One region of the Streptomyces cinnamoneus genome, then DNA from elsewhere that is predicted to be linked to it. Evidence: riboswitches for the same ligand, from Rfam matches in the RefSeq annotation. Region 1 holds a riboswitch; each other region holds the start of a gene.
What was found. Region 1 has a riboswitch for cobalamin ahead of CYQ11_RS26655 (CoA-acylating methylmalonate-semialdehyde dehydrogenase). Riboswitches for the same ligand answer to the same signal wherever they lie in the genome.
Positions count from the first base shown of each region.

Region 2: it holds a riboswitch for cobalamin, as region 1 does, so the genes downstream of both, CYQ11_RS06885 (cobalamin biosynthesis protein) here and CYQ11_RS26655 (CoA-acylating methylmalonate-semialdehyde dehydrogenase) in region 1, are expected to answer to the same signal.
Region 3: it holds a riboswitch for cobalamin, as region 1 does, so the genes downstream of both, CYQ11_RS21195 (ribonucleoside-diphosphate reductase subunit alpha) here and CYQ11_RS26655 (CoA-acylating methylmalonate-semialdehyde dehydrogenase) in region 1, are expected to answer to the same signal.

Region 1 is NZ_PKFQ01000001.1:6,061,194-6,065,865, reverse strand. It holds gene metE (5-methyltetrahydropteroyltriglutamate--homocysteine S-methyltransferase) at 1-593, opposite strand, end outside; cobalamin riboswitch at 763-972, opposite strand; cobalamin riboswitch at 1,536-1,708, shown strand; gene CYQ11_RS26655 (CoA-acylating methylmalonate-semialdehyde dehydrogenase) at 1,920-3,419, shown strand; gene CYQ11_RS26650 (acyl-CoA dehydrogenase family protein) at 3,425-4,594, shown strand; gene CYQ11_RS26645 (enoyl-CoA hydratase/isomerase family protein) at 4,591-4,672, shown strand, end outside.
Region 2 is NZ_PKFQ01000001.1:1,675,026-1,679,697, reverse strand. It holds gene CYQ11_RS06895 (putative cobaltochelatase) at 1-114, opposite strand, end outside; gene CYQ11_RS06890 (cobyric acid synthase) at 290-1,807, opposite strand; gene CYQ11_RS06885 (cobalamin biosynthesis protein) at 1,804-2,775, opposite strand; cobalamin riboswitch at 2,833-2,952, opposite strand; gene CYQ11_RS06880 (hypothetical protein) at 3,162-3,404, opposite strand; gene CYQ11_RS06875 (inorganic phosphate transporter) at 3,430-4,672, opposite strand, start outside.
Region 3 is NZ_PKFQ01000001.1:4,705,210-4,709,881, reverse strand. It holds gene CYQ11_RS21210 (hypothetical protein) at 1-211, shown strand, start outside; gene CYQ11_RS21205 (DUF3311 domain-containing protein) at 374-643, shown strand; gene mctP (monocarboxylate uptake permease MctP) at 640-2,271, shown strand; cobalamin riboswitch at 2,642-2,772, shown strand; gene CYQ11_RS21195 (ribonucleoside-diphosphate reductase subunit alpha) at 2,944-4,672, shown strand, end outside.

The sequences.
Region 1 (4,672 bases):
GCGTACACCGGCAGCAGCCGGTCGAGGAGGGTCAGCGGCTCGAAGCCCTCGGCCACGCCGGGCGCGGGCTTGGCCAGCAGGAGGTAGGTGACCGGTCCGACGAGGACGGGCCGGGCGGCCAGGCCCAGCGCGAGGGCTTCCCCGAGCTCGCCGACCTGCTTGGCGGAGTCGGCGGTGAAGACGGTGTCGGGGCCGAGTTCGGGGACCAGGTAATGGTAGTTGGTGTCGAACCACTTGGTCATCTCCAGGGGCGCCACCTCCTGGGTGCCCCGCGCCATCGCGAAGTAGCCGTCCAGGGCGTCGGCTTCGACGGCGGCGCGGTGCCGGGCGGGGACCGCGCCGACCATCACGCTGGTGTCCAGGACGTGGTCGTAGTACGAGAAGTCGCCGGTGGGCACCTCGTGGACGCCGGCCCCGGCGAGCTGCCGCCAGGTGGCGCGGCGCAGCCCGGCGGCGGTATCCCGGAGGGCGGCGGCGGTGACGGTGCCCTTCCAGTACCCCTCGACGGCCTTCTTCAGTTCACGGCCCTGGCCCTGCCGGGGGTAGCCGTACACGGTGGCACGGGCTGCCGCGGCTGCGGTCGTGCTGGTCAAGGAACTCTCCTTCGCGAGCTTCGTGTCCAGGAACCCGGAGGCCTGGCGGGGGCGCGAAGGGACGACGGTCCGGACGGGTACGGCACGACGCCGCGCTTCCCGCCTGGTGCTGTACGCCGACCCGCCCTCGAGGTCACCGGGAGACCGCGCGCGACCGGGTCGCGCACGGACAGCGGGCAGGTCTTCGGACTCGCGGGCACGCCTGGCGCACGCCGGCTCTCGGCCGACGGGCAGGCACCTAATGGCCGTCGCTTCCCAGGCCTGGCGGCCCAGTGCTCATGACGGCGGTCGTTCCCGCTCACCGCTGCGGGGCAGTCCCGGATTCCCACCGGGTTCCCTCTTGCGACGCGCCTGCCTGGCGGGCAGGGCGAACCAGCTGCACCGGCCACCCTAGGCGCTCGACACCGGGGAGGGACAGGGCTGTTCGCATTCCGGTCACGCGGCGCGCCCGCGCCCCCTGACCCGCACCGGGACGTGCGCCGGGGCGCGGAACGGTCCCTCACCGTCCCGCGCCCCGCTCCCCTGCGAGCCCGGGCCCCCTCGGGCCCGGCGACGGGCGGGGCCCCTCAGCCCCGGCCGTACGGCTGGATTCCGCTGCCGCCGCCTGCGCGTGCGCCATGCTCCGTCTCCCGGTGTCGCGCGGCGATCGCCCGCCGGACGTCCGGCACCCTGCGAACGTCCGCTGACCCCGCGACCTCCGCCAACCCGGCGAAGGAAGAGGGCACTTCCAGCGGACGCGCGCGGCGCGCCGTGCCGCTTCGCGGTGCCCGCCGGGTGGTCCCCGGTCGCACGACGACTCTGGCAGTGGCACCGCGTGCCATCAACCTTGGCCTTCTGTCAACTGTTGTGAATCTTCCGCGGGCGGCCTGCCAAGGCTGCGAACGCCGCTTCCACGGGACAGGGGTGGGCAGGGGTGTACTTACTAGGACGTCCAACTATATGTTCGTCAGCAAGGTCCGCGGTGCGGGGAAGCCGGTGTGAGTCCGGCACGGTCCCGCCACTGTGACCGGGGAGTGTGCCGCCGGCGACACGCCACCGACGAGCGGGATGTCGGGACGGCGGGCGGCGCGCGACGACCCGGAAGTCAGGATACCGGCCGCGGGTTCTTCCGTGTTGACCCACGAGGATGGAGCAGACACGCATGGCACCGGTCCGTACCCACGACCCTGGTGATCCGGCGGAGCACGCGCGGACGCCCTCGCGTCCCTGAGCCCCGGCGGCTCTTCGGCCTCCGCGTCCCACGGCCCGCCCCGCGGCCGCACCCCGGTGCCGCCGCCCGGCCGGCCGTGCCCGTCCCCGCTTCTCCTCCGACGAGAGCAGGCTTCCATGGTCCGTGAACTCACCCATTTCATCGGCGGCAGGCGCCAGGCCGGAACGTCGGGGCTCTTCGCCGACGTCCACGACCCCAACACCGGTTCCGTGCAGGCCAGGGTCCCCCTGGCCGGGCGCGACGAGACCGCTGCCGCGATCGCCGACGCCGCGGAGGCGCAGGTGGCGTGGGGCGAGTGGAACCCGCAGCGCCGCGCCCGGGTGCTGCTGCGGTTCCTCCAGCTGGTGGAGGGCGAACGGGACGCGCTGGCCCGGATGCTGTCCTCCGAGCACGGCAAGACCGTCGCCGACGCGCACGGCGACCTCCAGCGGGGCCTGGAGGTCGTGGAGTTCGCCGCCGGCATCCCGCACCTGCTCAAGGGTGAGTTCACCGACAACGCCGGCACCGGCATCGACGTCCACTCCCTGCGCGCCCCCCTCGGCGTCACCGCGGGGATCACCCCGTTCAACTTCCCCGCGATGATCCCGCTGTGGAAGGCGGCGCCCGCGATCGCCTGCGGGAACTCCTTCGTCCTCAAGCCGTCCGAGCGCGACCCGTCCGTACCGCTGCGGCTCGCGGAGCTCTTCCTGGAGGCGGGCCTGCCGCCGGGCGTGCTCAACGTCGTCAACGGTGGCAAGGAGGCCGTCGACACCCTGCTGGAGGACCCCCGGGTCCAGGCCGTCGGCTTCGTCGGCTCCACCCAGATCGCGGCGCACGTCTACGCCACCGCCGCCGCCCACGGCAAGCGCGCCCAGTGCTTCGGCGGCGCCAAGAACCACATGATCGTAATGCCGGACGCCGACCTCGACCAGGCCGTGGACGCCCTGATCGGCGCCGGCTACGGCTCGGCGGGCGAACGCTGCATGGCCATCTCGGTGGCCGTGCCCGTCGGCGAGGAGACCGCCGACGCGCTGGTCACCCGGCTCAAGGAGCGCATCGGCACCCTGCGGATCGGCCGCTCCGACGACCCGGACGCCGACTTCGGCCCCCTGGTGAGCCGCGACGCCCTCGACCGCGTGCACCGCTACGTCGGCATCGGCGCCACCGAGGGCGCCGAACTCGTGGTCGACGGACGCGGTTTCGTCCTGCCCGGCCACGAGAACGGGTTCTTCGCCGGCGCGACCCTCTTCGACCACGTCACGCCCGCCATGCGGATCTACCGCGAGGAGATCTTCGGGCCGGTGCTCAGCGTCGTCCGGGCCGCCGACTACGAGGAGGCCCTGCGGCTGCCGAGCGAGCACCCGTACGGCAACGGAGTGGCGATCTTCACCCGGGACGGGGACACCGCCCGGGACTTCACCCGCCGGGTGAACACCGGCATGGTCGGGGTCAACGTGCCCATCCCCGTGCCCGTGGCCTACCACACCTTCGGCGGCTGGAAGCGGTCCGGCTTCGGCGACCTCAACCAGCACGGCCCGGACGCCGTCCGCTTCTACACCCGCACCAAGACCGTCACCTCGCGCTGGCCCTCCGGGGCCAAGGAGGGCGCGAGCTTCACCATCCCGACGATGCGGTGACGGCGATGACGACCACGACCGCCCCGACGGCCGGCACCCTGCTGTCCGAGGACCAGCTCGCGATCGCCGAGACCACGCTGGACTTCGCCCGGGAGCACCTCGCCCCCCACGCCGTCGCCTGGGACCAGGACAAGCACTTCCCCGTCGACGTCCTGCGCAAGGGCGCGGACCTCGGCCTCGGCGGCGTCTACGTGCGCGAGGAGTCCGGCGGCTCCGGCCTGACCCGCGCCGACGGCGTCCTGATCTTCGAGAGCCTGGCCACCGGCTGCCCCTCCGTCGCCGGCTACTTCTCCATCCACAACATGGTCGCCTGGATGATCGACCACTACGGGGACGACGCCCAGCGCGCCCGCTGGCTGCCCGCCCTGTGCGCGATGGACGCGCTCGGCAGCTACTGCCTGACCGAGCCGGGCGCCGGCTCCGACGCCGCCGCCTTACGCAGCCGCGCCGTGCGCGACGGCGACGACTACGTCCTCACCGGCGTCAAGCAGTTCATCTCCGGCGCGGGCGCCTCCCAGGTCTACATCGTGATGGCCCGTACCGGCGAGGCCGGGCCGCGCGGCATCTCGGCCTTCGTCGTCGAACGTGACGACCCCGGCCTGTCCTTCGGGCCCGACGAACGGAAGATGGGCTGGAACGCCCAGCCCACCCGCCAGGTGATCCTCGACGGCGTCCGCATCCCGGCCGGGCGCCGGCTCGGCGCCGAGGGCGACGGCTTCCGCATCGCCATGAACGGGCTCAACGGCGGCCGCCTCGGCATCGCCGCCTGTTCCCTGGGCGGCGCCCAGAGCGCGCTCCACCGCAGCCTGGCGTACCTCGCGGACCGTGAGGCGTTCGGCGCGCCGCTGCTCGACGCCCAGGCGCTGCAGTTCACCCTGGCCGACATGGCGACCGAACTGGCGGCGGCCCGGGCGCTGGTCCAGCAGGCCGCGGACGCGCTGGACCGGGGCGCCCCGCAGGCCGCGCAGCTGTGCGCGATGGCCAAGCGGTTCGCCACCGACACCGGCTACGCGGTCGCCGACCGCGCCCTCCAGCTGCACGGCGGCTACGGGTACCTCAGTGAGTACGGCATCGAGAAGATCGTCCGCGATCTGAGGGTGCACCGGATCCTGGAAGGAACGAACGAGATCATGCGCCTCATCGTGGCCCGCGGACTGACGGGCTCCCTGCGATGACCCCGACCGACGACGAGAACGTGCTCCTGCGCACCGAGGGACGCGCGGGATACATCACCCTCAACCGGCCCAAGGCCC
Region 2 (4,672 bases), 4.4 Mb from region 1:
CTTCTCGCCGCGTACGAGCACGCCGCCCACCGCGGGGGAGACCGAGGTCAGCAGCAGGGCCAGTCGTAGATCGTCCATGCCGACGATCGCCGTGAAGGGATAGGGGGTGCTCATGAGCTGATCGCTCCTTCGAGTGGCATTCGTCCGATGGCGTGTGCACCGAGTGGAAGGCGCGGCATGCTGGTGATCTCGGCCGCCCATCTGTGGGGATGCACCCCCGGCACCGCCGAGGCGACGACGGTCCGCGTGTTGTCCGCTCCCCGCTTCCGTGGGGATGGTGGGCCGCTCATCACGGCGCCCCCGGCGGGATGAACGGCAGCCCCGCCGGGACCCCGTCCCCGATCAGCCGCAGCAGCGCGTCCGTGTCCGCGTGCTCCTCGATCAGATCGCCCAGCCGGTCCAGCTGTTCCTCGCGCAGCGCGGCGAAGGACGTGTCGGGCGCCGGCACGAACGCCCGGCCCGCCGCCCGTGCGACCTCGCGCAGGAACGCCCGCCGGAAGCCGTCGCTCTCCAGCGAGCCGTGCCAGTGCGTCCCCCACACCGCACCCACCCGGCAGCCGTCCAAGAACGGTTCCCCGTCCAGGACCTCGGCGACGCCGTGGTGGATCTCGTACCCCTCGACGTGCTCGCCCAGCGCCTTGCCGGCCGGCCGGGCCAGGGTCTTCTCCACCGCGAACCGCACCCGCACCGGCAGCAGGCCCAGCCCCTCGACCGTGCCCGCCCGGGACTCCACCTCGTCGTCGATGCGCTCGCCCAGCACCTGGAAGCCGCCGCACACGCCCAGCACCGGGCGGCCCTCCGCGGCGCGCCGCTTCAGCGCGTCCGCCAGGCCGCGCTCGCGCAGCCACGCCAGGGCCTTCACGGTGCCGCGCGTCCCCGGCACCACCACCAGGTCCGCGTCGGCCAGTTCCTCGGCCCGGTCCACGAACCGCACCACCACGCCCGGCTCCGCGGCCAGCGCGTCCACGTCCGTGAAGTTCGACATCAGCGGAACGGCGCACACCGCGACCCGCAGCACGTCGGTGCCGTACGGCGGGGCGACCACCGACTCGCGGACCGCCCCGCGCAGCGACACCCGCAGGCCGTCCTCCTCGTCGATGCCGAGCCCGTGGGCGAACGGCAGCACGCCCAGCGTGGGCCGCCCGGTCAGGCCGCGCAGCATCTCCAGCCCCGGCTCCAGCAGCGTCACGTCGCCGCGGAACTTGTTGACGACGTAGCCCGCTATCAGCTTCTGGTCCTCGGGCGAGAGCAGGGCCGTCGTGCCGAAGAAGGACGCGAAGACGCCACCCCGGTCGATGTCGCCGACCACGACGACGGGCAGCCGGCCCGCGCGGGCGACGCCCATGTTGACGATGTCGCTCCGCCGCAGGTTGATCTCGGCCGGGCTGCCCGCGCCCTCGCAGATCACCGCGTCGTGCGTCCGCCGCAGCTCCTCAAGGCACGCGGTCACCGTCCCGAACAGCTGCTCCTGGCGCCCCGCGTGGTAGCCGCGCGCGCTGAGCTCGCCCACCGGCTTGCCCATCAGCACGACCTGGCTGCTCCGGTCCCCGCCGGGTTTGAGCAGCACCGGGTTCATCAGCGCGCTCGGCTCGACGCGCGCGGCGGCGGCCTGCATCGCCTGGGCACGCCCTATCTCCGCGCCCTCGCGCGTCACGTACGAGTTGAGCGACATGTTCTGCGCCTTGAACGGCGCGACCTTGACGCCCCTGCGGACCAGCCAGCGGCAGATGCCGGCGGTCACCACGCTCTTGCCCGCGTCCGAGGTGGTCCCCGCCACCAGCAGGCCCCCGCCCCTTGGAGCTGTCACCGGTTCCTCCTCCTCGCGGCCGACGCCGCGGCGCTCTTCACAAGGCTGCCCAGCGCACGGCCGCCGATGGCGGTGCCCACGGCCAGCAGCGACACCCGGCGCGAGAGCCGCACCGCGCGCTCGATGTCGGCCACCCGGACCGGACGCAGCTCCGCGCCCAGCACGGGCCGGTGCTCGACGCGCCCGGCGTAGGCGAGCGTGCCGCCGAGCCGCACGCCCAGGGCGCCGGCGAAGGCGGCCTCGACCGGGCCGGCGTTGGGACTGGGGTGGCGGGAGGCGTCACGGCGGGCCACCCGCCAGGCACCGCGCGGGTCGGGGCCCGCGAGCACGGTGAGGGCGGCGGTGAGCCGGGCACCGGGCCAGCCCACGACGTCGTCGAGCCGGGCGGACGCCCAGCCGAAGCGGCGGTGGCGGGGCGACTTGTGACCCACCATCGCGTCCAGCGTGTTCACCGCCCGGAAGCCCGCCAGCCCCGGCACCCCGCCCAGCGCGCCCCAGAACAGGGCGCCCACGACGGCGTCGGAGGTGTTCTCGGCGACGGACTCCACGACGGCCCGGGCGATCTGCTGCCCGTCCAGGGCCTGCGGGTCGCGCCCGCACAGGTGCGGCAGCCGCTCCCGGGCGACCTCGATGTCGCCCGCGGCGAGCGCACCGCCGATGGCCCGCGCCTCCCGGCCCAGCGACGTCCCGCCCAGCACGGCCCAGGTGGCGGCGGCGGTCAGGGCGACGCCGGGGGCGCGGCGGCCGCGTACGGCGCGGGCCAGCAGTCCGGCGCCGGCCACGGCGCCGCCCGCGCAGACGAGGGTGTGCAGGGCGCCGTGGCCGCGGTGGTCGCGCCACAGGCGCTGTTCGACGGCGTGCGCGGCGCGCCCGAAGGCGGCCACCGGGTGGCCGCGGCGGGGGTCGCCGAAGACGAGGTCGGCGAGATAGCCGAGGGCGGTGCCGCAGGCGAAACCGCAGAAGGGCATGGCCGGCTTGTGTCCTCACTCAGGGTCCGCGCCCTGGCTCGACGTGACGGCGACCAGAGTCTCCTGGCTCCCGGATCCACGCCGCCCCCGGCCTTCCGGCTCACGCCGTGGCCATCGCTTGGGGGTGCGCTCCCCGGTGACAGTGGCGGGACCGCGCCGGACTCGCACCGGCTTCCTCTGCTGTCGCCGTTTTGGCTCCGGAAGTCCACCACGGCCCGGGAACGGGCGTCAACTCACCCTGACCTGCGATGAGGCGGCCGTGGGGCAGTGGGGCCGGTGGGTCCACCGCCCCGTGACCGGGCTCCGGCCACGGGGCGCGCGGAAACGACGAAGCGCCGGCCCGGCGGCTGCCGGACCGGCGCTTCACGCGCGGGGCTGTCCCCGCGTCAGGCGACGATGAGGTAGATGCCGTAGCCCACGGCGGCCGCGCACAGGGCGTAGCAGGCGTACGCGCCGGTGCGCACGAGCGCGGCCGGGCCGGCGACCGCGGCGACGGTGCCGTCCGGCTGCTCCTGGGGCTTGCGGGGGGACGTACCGATGATGCCGAGGGTGAAGACGCCCACGAGACCGACGGTGACCACGAGGCTGACGCCGAAGACCTGGCCGAGGGCTTCCCAGTTGATGTGCATGCGGGGTTCCTTGGTTTCCGGTTCCTCAGCTCGTCGCCGTCGCGGCGGCGGGAGCTGCGGTCTGGGCCGCGGGGGCGGCCGGGACGGCGGACAGGGGGCCGGCCGGCGGCGGGGCGACGGCCTGGAGGGCGGCGGTGACGACACCGGCCGGCTCGGCGGGCAGGCCCTGCGGCACGTTGAGGTCGTTGACCGTGTCGTGGGAGACCGGCTTGCGGCGGGAGGCCGCCCAGATCGCGCCGGACACGGCCAGGCCGAGGACGGCGACCGCGGCCACGCCCCAGTCGCCCTGGTCGGCGAGGAGGGCCGCGCCACCGGCGACCAGGCCCGCGGCGGGCAGGGTCAGGACCCAGGCGGCGACCATGCGGCCGGCGGTCGACCAGCGCACCACGCCGCCCTTGCGGCCGAGGCCGGCGCCCATGATCGAGCCGGAGCAGACCTGGGTGGTGGAGAGCGCGAAGCCGATGTGCGAGGAGGCGAGGATCACCGTGGCGGCACCGGTCTGGGCGGCGAAGCCCTGGGCCGGCCTGATGTCGGTGAGGCCCTTGCCGAGCGTCTGGATGATGCGCCAGCCGCCCAGGTACGTGCCGAGCGCGATGGCCAGGCCCGCGGAGACGATGACCCACAGGGGCGGGTCGGAGTGCGGGGCCACGACGCCGCCGGCGACCAGCGCGAGGGTGATCACGCCCATGGTCTTCTGGGCGTCGTTGGTGCCGTGGGCGAGGGAGACCAGGGCGGCCGAGGCGATCTGGCCGGCGCGGTAGCCCTTGGCGGTCTCCTGCTCGTCCCGCCCCTTGGTCAGGCGGTACGTCAGGCGCGTGGCGGCCGTCGCGGCGAGGCCGGCCACGAGGGGCGCGGCGACGGCCGGGATGAGGACCTTCATCACGATCTTGTCGGCGTTGACCGCGTCGAAGCCGACGGAGACGATCGTCGCGCCGATCAGACCACCGAAGAGGGCGTGGGAGGAACTGGAGGGCAGGCCCACCAGCCACGTCACCAGGTTCCAGACGATGGCGCCGACGAGCCCGGCGAAGATCACCTCTGGTCGGATGCCGGCACTCTCGTCGATGATGCCGCCGGAGATCGTCTTGGCGACCTCCACCGAGAGGAACGCGCCGACGAGGTTGAGAACCGCCGACATCGCCACCGCGGCCTTGGGCTTGAGCGCCCCGGTGGAGATGGTGGTGGCCATGGCGTTGGCCGTGTCGTGGAAGCCGTTCGTAAAGTCGAACACCAAGGCCGTGACGATCACGATCCCGATGAGAAGCGTG
Region 3 (4,672 bases), 1.4 Mb from region 1:
GGCCCGCTCGGCCGTCCCCCTCGCCGCGCAGCTCGCCCAGGACTGGGCCGCCGAGTGGCAGGCACCGCCCTCGGCGCAGGAGACCTCGTGGTGGGAGGACTGGCGGCTGCCGGCCGAACAGCGACGGCAGATAGACGCCTTGACGGATCGTCTGATCATGGCGGGGGCCGTGGTGGTGATGGCCGTGAACCGCGGGGAGACGGGTCGCTGAGCGCCGCGCGCGGTACGGGCCGGACGGCGGCGGGCGACACCGCCGCCCCCGGCCCCGCGGCGTTGTCATACCGATATGCGGATAGGGGGTGACGTCCGGAGGCTCCCTCCCCTAGATTTCCTGCGCATTACGCAAGTGATCGCGCAGGGACGGAGTCACCGCATGTCGGAACCACCCGAGCAACCACCCGCGGACGGCCGCAAACCGGTCGTGCCCGTTCCGCTGTTCGTCGCGGGCGTATGCCTCGCGATCCCCTTCGTGGCGATGCTGTGGGTCGGCTCCTATGCCCGGGTCACCCCGTCCTTTATAGGAATCCCCTTCTTCTACTGGTACCAGATGCTGTGGGTCGTCATATCGACCCTGCTCACGGTCATCGCCTACGTGCTCGTACGACGTCATGAGCGGACGCGCGGAAGGGGTGCGGGCCGATGAAGGACGGCGTCAACGGCGTGGCACTCGCCGTGTTCATCTTCTTCTTCCTCGCGGTCACCGTCATGGGCTTCATGGCCGCGAAATGGCGGCGGGCCGAGAACGCGGAAAACCTCGACGAATGGGGCCTCGGCGGCCGTTCGTTCGGTACCTGGGTCACCTGGTTCCTGCTGGGCGGCGACCTCTATACCGCGTATACGTTCGTAGCCGTACCGGCCGCCATTTACGCGGGCGGCGCGGCCGGGTTCTTCGCGGTGCCGTACACGATCCTGTGCTATCCGCTGGTCTTCACCTTCCTCCCCCGCCTGTGGTCGGTCGCCCACCGGCACGGATACGTCACCTCCTCGGACTTCGTCCGGGGCCGGTTCGGCTCGAAGGGCCTCTCGCTCGCCCTGGCCCTGACCGGCATCCTCGCGACGATGCCGTACATCGCGCTGCAACTGGTGGGCATCCAGGCGGTGCTCGACGTCATGGGCGTCGGCGGCGGGGCGGACGCGAACTGGTTCGTCAAGGACCTTCCCCTGCTCATCGCCTTCGGCGTGCTCGCGGCGTACACCTACTCGTCCGGCCTGCGCGCACCGGCGCTGATCGCGTTCGTCAAGGACGCCCTGATCTACATCGTCATCGTGGTGGCGATCATCTACATCCCCATCAAACTGGGCGGATTCGACGACATCTTCGCGAAGGCGGGCGAGGCCTTCTCCGCAAAGAACCCGGCCACCGGCAAGCCGCGCGGCTCCCTCGTCCCCGGACCCGACGCCCAGTGGGCGTACGCCACGCTGGCCATGGGCTCCGCGATGGCCCTCTTCCTCTACCCCCACTCGGTGACGGCCGTCCTCTCCAGCAGGAGCCGCAACGTCATCCGCCGCAACACCACCATCCTCCCCCTCTACTCGCTCATGCTGGGCCTGCTGGCGATGCTGGGCTTCATGGCCATCGCGGCCGGGGTGAAGGTGAAGAACGGCCAGCTGGCGATCCCCCAGCTGTTCGAGGACATGTTCCCCGACTGGTTCACCGGCGTGGCCTTCGCGGCGATAGGCATCGGCGCGCTCGTCCCGGCGGCGATCATGTCGATCGCGGCGGCGAACCTCTTCACCCGCAACATCTACAAGGACTTCCTCAAGCCGGACGCGACGCCGGCGCACGAGGCGAAGGTGTCCAAGCTGGCCTCCCTGCTGGTGAAGGTGGGCGCGCTGGTCTTCGTCCTCACGATGGACAAAACAGTGGCCATCAATTTCCAGCTGCTGGGTGGCATCTGGATCCTCCAGACCGTCCCGGCCCTGGTGGGCGGGCTCTTCACGCGCTGGTTCCACCGCTGGGCGCTGCTGGCGGGCTGGGCGGCCGGCATGGCGTACGGGACCTGGCGGGCGTACGACACGCCGAGCGCGACCCAGGACCACTTCGGCAACACGAACCTGATCCCGCTGATCGGTGAGAAGGGATACATCGGTCTGACCGCCTTCGTCCTGAACGTCCTCGTGGTCGTCGTCCTCACCTTCGTCCTGAAGGCGGTGGGCGCCCCGGACGGCGTGGACCAGACGAAGCCGTCGGACTACACCGCCGACGCGGGCGACCCGGGCGTGGAGCGGGAGCTGCCCCCGGCGACGGCGGGGGTGCCGGGAGGCCACTGAGGCTTCCGCCTCCTCCACCCGAGCAGCCGCGGCCGACCGCGCCGCCCGGACCGGTTCCACCGGCCGGGCGGCGCGGTCGTTCGTCGTTCCCCCCACCCCCGCGCCGGGCCCGACGGGCGCCGACCGGGGCAACCTCCCCGGCACCCGGCCGGGGCCGGCCGAAGCACCCCCCGAAGGCCCCCAGCCACCCCTCTGGCGCCCTCGCCGCACCCTTCCCGTCACCCGGCACACCGGGGCCCCCGCGCGTCCTCCCACGCCCCGTGACGGCTCTCCCGGAACACCCCAACACCCCACCCCGCTACCACATTCCGCAACCACTTCATGACGGCCCGACACAACATGTGGGGGTGCCTCCGAGGCCCAGCACTAGATGTATGCTCGTGCTCGCTGTCGTCGCAGGGGAATCCGGTGGAAATCCGGAACTGTCCCGCAACGGTGTATGTGTGCGCATATACCAGGCGCACCTGAAGTCCGAGGACCTGCCGCCAGCGCGCCCACCACCGAGCCTGCCCTTGGCTCGGCTATGGGCGTTGAATTCGTCCGGGCCTCGAGGGGTGGGCCGGCGGACGCCTACGAGCCACGCCCTGGCACACGCCAGCGATGCGTGCCCGTAGGCGACCGTCGTGCGCTCCCAGACGCGGCCCACCCAGCCGAGCGAGGGAGAGCCCCACCGTGACCATCGCGCCCGCGGATCTAGAGTCAGGTCCCGTCTCAGCGAACGCGGAAGCGACCGGCGGCCCCGGGACCGCGCTGCTGCGGACCCTGACCGATCTCACCGCCGACCTTCCGGCCACCGACCCGGGCAAGGTCGCCGCCGCCGCGCTGCGCGGCCGGCACCCCGGTTCGGACGAGGCCGAGCTGCGGTCCCTCGCGACCGAGGCCGCGGCCGGGCTGATCGCCGAGGAGCCCGAGTACTCCCGGCTCGCCGCGCGGCTGCTCACCCGGGCCATCGCCGACGAGGCGGCCGGCCAGGGCGCGACCTCCTTCTCCGCCTCCGTCGAGGTCGGGCACCGCGAGGGCCTGATCGCCGACGAGACGGCCGCCTTCGTGCGGACGCACGCCGCCCGGCTGGACGCCCTCGTGGACGCCGCCCTCGCCGACGGCGCCGACGACCGCTTCGGCTACTTCGGCCTGCGCACCCTGCACAGCCGCTACCTGCTGCGCCACCCCATCCACCGCGACGTGATCGAGACCCCGCAGCACTTCCTGCTGCGCGTGGCCTGCGGTCTGGCCGAGAACCACTCGGAGCAGGCCCTGGACGACGTCGCGGAGCTGTACCGGCTGACCAGCACGCTGTCGTACCTGCCCTCCTCCCCCACGCTCTTCAACTCCGGCACCCGCCACCCGCAGATGTCGTCCTGCTACCTGCTGGACTCGCCGCTGGACGAGCTGGACTCGATCTACGACCGCTACCACCAGGTGGCGCGGCTGTCGAAGCACGCGGGCGGCATCGGCCTGTCCTACTCCCGCATCCGCTCCCGCGGCTCGCTCATCCGCGGCACCAACGGCCACTCCAACGGCATCGTGCCGTTCCTGCGGACGCTCGACGCCTCCGTCGCGGCCGTCAACCAGGGCGGCCGCCGCAAGGGCGCGGCCTGCGTCTACCTGGAGACCTGGCACGCGGACATCGAGGAGTTCCTGGAGCTCCGCGACAACACCGGTGAGGAGGCCCGCCGCACCCACAACCTCAACATCGCGCACTGGATCCCGGACGAGTTCATGCGCCGCGTCGAGGCGGACGCGGACTGGTCGCTGTTCTCCCCCGCGGACACCCCGGACCTGGTCGACCTCTACGGCGACGAGTTCGACGCCGCGTACCGCGCCTACGAGGCCGCGGGCAAGGCCGTCAAGCAGATCCCGGCCCGGGTGCTCTACGCCCGCATGATGCGCACCCTCGCGCAGACCGGCAACGGCTGGATGACGTTCAAGGACGCCGCCAACCGCACCGCCAACCAGACGGCCGAGAAGGGCAAGGTCGTCCACTCCTCGAACCTCTGCACCGAGATCCTCGAGGTCACCGACGACGGCGAGACCGCCGTCTGCAACCTCGGCTCGGTCAACCTCGCCGCCCACTTGGGCACCGACGGCGAGATGGACTGGGAGAAGCTCGACCGCACGGTCCGCACGGCCGTCACGTTCCTCGACCGCGTCGTGGACATCAACTTCTACCCGACCGAGCAGGCCGGCAACTCCAACAGCCGCTGGCGCCCGGTGGGCCTGGGCCTGATGGGTCTGCAGGACGTCTTCTTCCGCCTGCGCCTGCCCTTCGACTCCGCCGAGGCGAAGGAGCTGTCGACCCGGATCTCCGAGCGGATCATGCTCGCGGCGTACGAGGCGTCCGCCGACCTCGCCGAGCGGCACGGCCCGCACCCGGCCTGGTCCGCCACCCGCACCGCGCGCG